Regions from separate parts of the Glaciihabitans arcticus genome, predicted to be linked through region 1. Evidence: predicted binding sites of a transcription regulator. Region 1 holds the regulator's gene; the other holds the start of a gene.
What was found. Region 1 encodes HrcA, which represses chaperone genes, less so after heat shock. Its sites were predicted from a motif close to TTNGCACTCGNNNNNNNCGAGTGCNAA; they were not measured.

Region 1 (3,406 bases):
ACTCGGCGAGCTGCGGCGCTTTGGCCTTGTAGGTGCCGGCGAACTGGCGCAGCAGCTCCTGCTCCCTGGCGTTCAGCTTGGTCGGGGTCAGAACCTGCACACCGATCTTCAGGTCGCCGCGTCCGTTGCCGCGCAGACGCGAGATGCCGCGCTCCTTGAGGGTCACGACCTCGGCGCTCTGCGTGCCGGGCTTGAGTTCGAGCTCGATCGGGCCGTCGAGCCCGGGGAACTTCGCTGTGGTGCCCAGCACGGCGTCGGCCATGCTGATCTCAAGGGTCGCGAGCAGGTCGTCGCCGTTACGGCTGAAGATGTCGTTGTGCTTGACCTTGATCTCGAGGAACAGGTCGCCGTGCGGGCCGCCGGCCGGGCCGATCTCGCCCTGGCCGGGAAGCTGCAGGCGCAGGCCGGTGTCGACGCCGGCGGGGATGTCTACGGTCATCTTGCGGGTCGCGCGAACGCGGCCCTGTCCCGCACAGGTCGGGCAGGGGCTCGGGATGACGGTACCGAACCCGCGGCAGGTGCCACACGGGCTCGACGTCATGATGTTGCCCAGGAGGCTGCGCACGGCGCGCTGGATCTGGCCGGAACCGTGGCAGATGTCGCACACCACTGCGCGCGTGCCGGGAGCGCAGCAGGAACCCTCGCAGGCCTCGCACAGCACGGCCGTCGCGACCTCGAGGTCGCGCTTGGTGCCGAAGATGACCTCGTCGAGGTCGACATCGACACGAAGCAGGGCGTCGCCGCCACGCTCCTTGCGGGATCGGGGGGCTGCACCGCTGCCGCCGCTTCCGGGGGCCGCTGCGCCGAAGAACGCTTCGAAGATGTCGCCGAAGCCTGCCGCACCGCCGCCGCCGAAGCCGGGGTTGGGTCCGAGGTCGTACTCCTCGCGCTGGCGCGCGTCGCTCAGCACGTCGTAGGCGTGCGTGACCGACTTGAAGCGGTCGGATGCGTCCTCACTCGGGTTCACGTCGGGGTGGAACTCGCGCGCGAGACGGCGATACGCCTTTTTGATCTCGTCAGCCGTCGCGGTTCGTTCGACACCGAGTGTCTCGTAGTGGTCTGCCACGTTATCCGTCATTCCTCAGGTTGTAGTTCAGTCTTCGCCCAGCAGGCGGGTCAGGTAGCGCGCTACCGCCCGCACTGCCGCCATGTTGTTCGAATAATCCATTCGCGTCGGCCCGAGCACACCGAGCCTCGCGATAGCTGTTCCGGATGCACCGTAGCCATGAGTCAGCACGGAGGTCTCCCCCAGGCCGAACTCCGCGTTCTCACGACCGATGCTCACCGCGACACCGTGCTGGTCGTTCTTGTCGCTGCCGACCTCTCCGAAGAGCCGGAGCAGGGTGACCTGCTCCTCAATCGCCTCCAACACAGGGTAGATGCTTCCGCTGAAGTCTTCCTCCGTGCGCACGAGGTTCGCGGCACCCGCCATGACTAGTCGGTCCTGCCTATTCTCGGCAGCCTGCTCGACGAGGCTCGAGACGATGCGCTCGACGACCGGACGCTGCTGCGGCCCGAACTGCTGCGGCATCGCCGCTAGAGCGGTTGCCGCGTCGGCGAGACCGAGGCCGCCGATTCCCGCATTCAGTCGGGTGCGGAGCGTGGTGAGCAGTTCGCCGTCGAGGTCGGCGGGAAGGTCGATGTTGCGCTGCTCGACGCGCCCCGTGTCGGTGATGAACACCGACATGAGCTTGCGCGGGGCGAGCGGCACCAGCTCGACGTGACGCACCTTGGAGCGTGTGAGCGAGGGGTACTGCACCAGGGCGACCTGGTGGGTGAGCTGCGAGAGCAGTCGAACGGTGCGGGCGAGTACGTCATCCAGGTCGACAGACTGGCCGAGGAACGTCTCGATCGCGGTGCGCTGCGCGCTGGTCAGCGGCCGAAGGTCGGCCAGCTGGTCGACGAAGACGCGATAGCCCTTGTCGGTGGGCACCCGGCCGGACGACGTGTGGGGCGCGACGATCAGCTCTTCCTCCTCGAGGAGGGCCATATCGTTGCGGATCGTCGCGGCCGAGACGCCGAAGGAGTGGCGCTCGACGATCGACTTGGACCCGACGGGCTCGCGCGAGGCGACGTAATCCTGAACAATCACTCGAAGGACTTCGAGGCTGCGGTCGGAAACCATGCTGCACCCGCCCTTCGCCGCTAGCACTCCATAAGCCTGACTGCCAATTGTATCGCGACACACCCCCTCGCAGGCGTTGCACGCACGGTAATCCAAGCGCTACCTTGTCTCTGTGCGTTTCGGTCGCCCCATTTGGGGGCCAGCGCGTTCGTCAACCCGACATCGTCACCGAGCGGTTCGGTACCCCACAACGTTCCACCTGAAAGGCATCACATCATGACTGCTCCCACTCCTCCCGCAGCTGCGGCACCCCTGACCACGGCCGAGGACAACCAGTGGGCGTCCTTCGCGCACCTGGGCGGCATCCTCAGCTTCCTGCCCTCGCTCATCATCTGGCTGGTCTTCAAGGACCGCGGCGCCTTCACCAACCAGGAGGCCAAGGAGGCGCTGAACTTCCAGATCACCGTCGCCATCGGCCATGTCGCGATCTTCATCGTGAACTCGGTGCTCACCGCGGTCACCCTGGGCATCTGGGGCTTCATCGGCTGGATCCTGCCGCTCGCCCTGTTCGTCGTCCAGGTCATCTTCTCCATCCAGGGCTTCCTCAAGGCGAAGGACGGCATCGCCTACCGCTACCCGTTCGCGATCCGTTTCATCAAGTAACTTCTCGACACTTCGAGGGCCGGGATCACATCGATCCCGGCCTTCGGGCTTTAATGGGGGCATGTCAACGACACCTCCGCCCTACCAGCCGCCCGCCCAGCCGCCGTTTCAGCCCGCGCCGGTGCAGCCCATGAGCCCCGCCGACGAACGCCTCTGGGCGACCCTCGTGCACGTCGGCGCCCTGCTCTTCGGTGGTTGGCCGGCCCTCATCGGCTACCTTGTGCTGAAGGACCGCGGACCCTTCGTCAACGCGCACACCAAGACGGCGCTCAACTTCCAGATCACCATGCTGCTCGCCTCGCTCGTCGGCTGCGTGCTCATGCTGGTCATCATCGGCTTCTTCGTGGTGATCGCCGTCGGCATCGTCATCATCGTGTTCAGCATCATCGCCGCCATAGCCGCGAACAAGGGCGAGTTCTACACGTACCCGCTCACGATCGAATTCATCAAATAAGCGCAGTCATCACGTAGTCAGTCAGTCAGCCGTCGTACGACGGCGTCCGCCAGCAGCCGGCCGCGCAGGGTCAGTTCCACGGTTCCGCGCAGGGCGGCTGCCGCGTTGACCAGTTCGTCGGCGATCAGCCCCGCCACCGCCGTGCGACCGGATGCACTCAACTCGGCGATCGGCAGTCCCTCGCGAATCCGCGTGCGCAGGAGCACGGTCTCCGTGGCTCGGGT
Region 2 (3,406 bases), 930 kb from region 1:
AGCAAGGGATCGCCGCATACCGGGCACCCTACCGTCGCGTCAGGGTCGCTCGAGGGAGGCGCGACGAGGACCCCGACCCGCGGTGAACATGTCGATGGTGAGCACGATGAGGGCGACCCAGACAAGTCCGAAGCCGAGCCAGCGCGCGAACGGCATGTCCTCGTGCAGCACGAACACGCCGATGATCAGCTGCAGCACCGGGGCGAGGTACTGGGTCAGCCCCATGTAGCTGAGCGGCAGTCGCCGGGCACCTGCCGCGAAGAGCAGCAGGGGAACGGCGGTGATGACGCCGGCGCTCATCATAAGCAGCAGGTGCGGAATTCCCGAGTTACCGGTGGTGAGCGCGCCGTTCGCGGCAATGACGATGAGCACGACCGAGGCGAACGGCGCGAGCCAGGCCGTCTCGATGGTGAGCCCGCTGATCGCATCCACTCGCCCGCCGACCTGCTTCTTGACCAGGCCGTACAGGCCGAATGAGAATGCGAGGATGAGCGCGATCCACGGGAACTGCCCGTAATTCACGGCGAGCACGAGCACGGCGACGGCGCTGATGCCGATCGAGACCCACTGCAGCGGGCGCAGCTTCTCGCGCAGCACGAACACGCCGAGCAGCACCGTCACGATCGGGTTGGTGAAGTAGCCGAGTGCGGCCTCCACCACATGCCCGGTCAGCGTGGCGAACACGTACACGCCCCAGTTGACCAGGATCAGCACACCGGCGCCGCCGAGGATGAGCGTGGTTCGGGTGTCCCGCACGATGGTGATGAGCGCGGGCCATCCTCTCGTCACAGTGAGAAGCACCAGGCAGAAGACCACCGACAGCACGATGCGCCAGGCGACGATCTCGGGGGCGGACGAAGGTGACAGCAGCACGAAGAAGACGGGCAGGAAGCCCCAGAGGCCGTACGCGGCGATCGCGTAGGCGAGACCCGCGCCCATGCTGGAGGGAGCGGGTTTCAGGGGCACCGCTTCAGACTAGGCCCGCGGCGAACGGCAGAACGCCCGGTGACCGAGGTCACCGGGCGTTCTGGCAGTAATTCGTTGCGGGTTGGCTGCTTAGCGAACCACAACGGCGAGCACGTCGCGAGCGGAGAGCACGAGGAGGTCTTCTCCGCCGTACTTCACCTCGGTTCCGCCGTACTTGGAGTAGATGACCTTGTCGCCCACGACGATGTCGAGGGGGATGCGGTTTCCGTTGTCGTCGATGCGACCGGGGCCGACGGCGACGACTTCACCCTCCTGGGGCTTTTCCTTCGCGGTGTCGGGGATGACGAGTCCGGAAGCAGTTGTTGTTTCTGCCTCGACCTGCTTGATGACGATGCGATCCTCGAGCGGCTTGATGGAGACCGACACGGTCCACCTCTTTCTGAAACTAGAAATCTTTGGTTGGCACACTCGGTACGAGAGTGCCAGAACAACTGTACCGGGCGGTTAGCACTCGTGCAATCCGAGTGCCAGAGGATCGCTGCGGGCGAAACACGGGAGAATGGGGGGCATGGAGGCATCGGAGCTACGCGAACTGTTATCGGTCGAGGGCCTCGGGCTGCTCGACTCGCTGCCGCCCTATGAGACCACCGCAGACGTCGTGCGAATGGTCGCCGACCTACGCAAGGCCGGGCACTCCCCCGGGCTCGTGGCCGCCGTTCTCAGCCAGGCCCGACTGCGCGCACGAGCATCCTCAAAATTCGGCCCATTTGCCGAGAGGATGCTGTTCACCGAGGCCGGGCTCGAGCAGGCAACGCGGCTGCGCGTCGCCGCGATGCACGCGGGGCGCTTCCGCGATGCCGGCCTCACCCGCATCGCCGATCTCGGCAGCGGCATCGGCGCAGACGCCCTCGCGCTCGCCGCCATCGACCTCGAGGTGACCGCCGTCGAGCGGGATGAGGTCACCGCGGCGATCGCCGCCTACAACCTGGCCGGCTGGCCGAACGCGACGGTCGTCAACGGCGACGCCGAGTCGGTCGAACTCGCCGAATTCGACGGCGTCTACCTCGACCCCGCGCGCCGCAACGACAGCAAGCGGCTATCCAATCCGGCCGACTGGTCGCCCTCCCTCGACTTCGCCTTCGGACTGGGAGAGCGGATGCCCGCGGGCGTCAAGCTCGGGCCGGGCATTGACCGCGACCTCATTCCGCCCGGCACCGAGGCGCAGTGGGTGTCGGTGGATCGGGATGTCGTCGAGGTCGGCGTCTGGTTCGGCGCCGTGGCCCGACCGGGCGTGGGTCGGGCGGCCCTCGTCATCGGGGCGCACGGCACAGCCGAGCTCACGGCCGAGCGTGACTCGCCCGACGCGGACACCGGGGACCTCGGCGAGTTCCTCTACGAGCCGGACGGTGCCGTCATCCGGGCCCGCCTGATCGGCGACCTCGCCCGCTCACTGGGCGCACGAATGCTCGACGACCAGATCGCCTGGATCACCTCACACACCGCAGACGTCACGCCGTTCGCGCAAGGCTTCCGGGTCGCCGAGACACTTCCCTACGACGAGCGGCGGCTCAAGCAGCTGCTCAGCGCGCGCGGCATCGGCACCCTTGAGATCAAGAAGCGCGGCATCGACGTGGATCCCGCCCAGCTGCGCAAGCGTCTGTCGCTCAAGGGTGCGGGATCCGCGACCCTCATCCTCACCCGCGCGGCGGGCAAGCGGATAGCGATTTTGGCGGACCGCCTCTAGGAGAAGTCGCCCCACATCGCCGCACCGGGGATGATCAGGATGATCGCGAGCCAGAAGAGGCCGGTGAGGATTCCGAGACCCGCGGCGATGTAACCGGTGATGAGGCCGGTGATCCACATCGCCCGAGCCTGCGGCTGGCGCTTCTGGGCGAGGTGGCCGAGCACAACGGCCACAACACCGGGAATGAAGCCGAACGACGCGAAGGTGAGCAGCACAGCGACGATGCCGGTGACCATCGAGGCGATGCTCAGGCCCTGCGGCTGCACCGGCGTGGTGACGTAGGTTCCGGTCGTGTAGTCGTAGTTCTGCGTGACCGCGTAGGGGTTGGGCTGCGCGGGGGCGCCATAGGGCGGTGCGGCGGGAGCACCGTAGGGCGCTGCCGGCGCCGCGTACGGGTTCGGGCGCGGCTCGAACTCCGGGGTGACGGCGGCAGGTGCGGGTGGCGGTCCGGCGGCGACCTGCGGGGCCTCGGGGGCCTCGGGAACGACGGGTGCTGCCGGAGTTTCAGGCACCTCGGGCGCTACGGCCGCGGGGCTCGCATCGGGCGCGACGGGGATCGGGGGAACGTCTTCGCTCTTCTTCTTCGCTGCCATGGCCTGCTCCTCGCGTTAAATGCCTGTGGACTCACGCTAGCGCGTGAGTCCACAGTTCAAACAACCTGAGGTTTAGTAACCGGTGTAGCTGTTGCTGTTTGCGGCGGCGATGAAGAGGCCGATCCAGAAGATGGTGAGGATA

Region 2: a site for HrcA is predicted at 1,432-1,458, ahead of groES (co-chaperone GroES). Genes of this name have one in related genera too.

The regions. Positions count from the first base shown of each region.
Region 1 covers NZ_SISG01000001.1:1,224,656-1,228,061, forward strand. Annotated here, with positions in the region: gene dnaJ (molecular chaperone DnaJ) at 1-1,066, opposite strand, end outside; gene hrcA (heat-inducible transcriptional repressor HrcA) at 1,094-2,125, opposite strand; gene EYE40_RS05875 (DUF4870 domain-containing protein) at 2,342-2,728, shown strand; gene EYE40_RS05880 (DUF4870 domain-containing protein) at 2,790-3,182, shown strand; gene hemW (radical SAM family heme chaperone HemW) at 3,200-3,406, opposite strand, start outside.
Region 2 covers NZ_SISG01000001.1:2,154,566-2,157,971, forward strand. Annotated here, with positions in the region: gene EYE40_RS10500 (ABC transporter substrate-binding protein) at 1-18, opposite strand, end outside; gene rarD (EamA family transporter RarD) at 40-960, opposite strand; gene groES (co-chaperone GroES) at 1,057-1,353, opposite strand; gene EYE40_RS10515 (THUMP-like domain-containing protein) at 1,496-2,671, shown strand; gene EYE40_RS10520 (DUF4190 domain-containing protein) at 2,668-3,264, opposite strand; gene EYE40_RS10525 (DUF4190 domain-containing protein) at 3,337-3,406, opposite strand, start outside.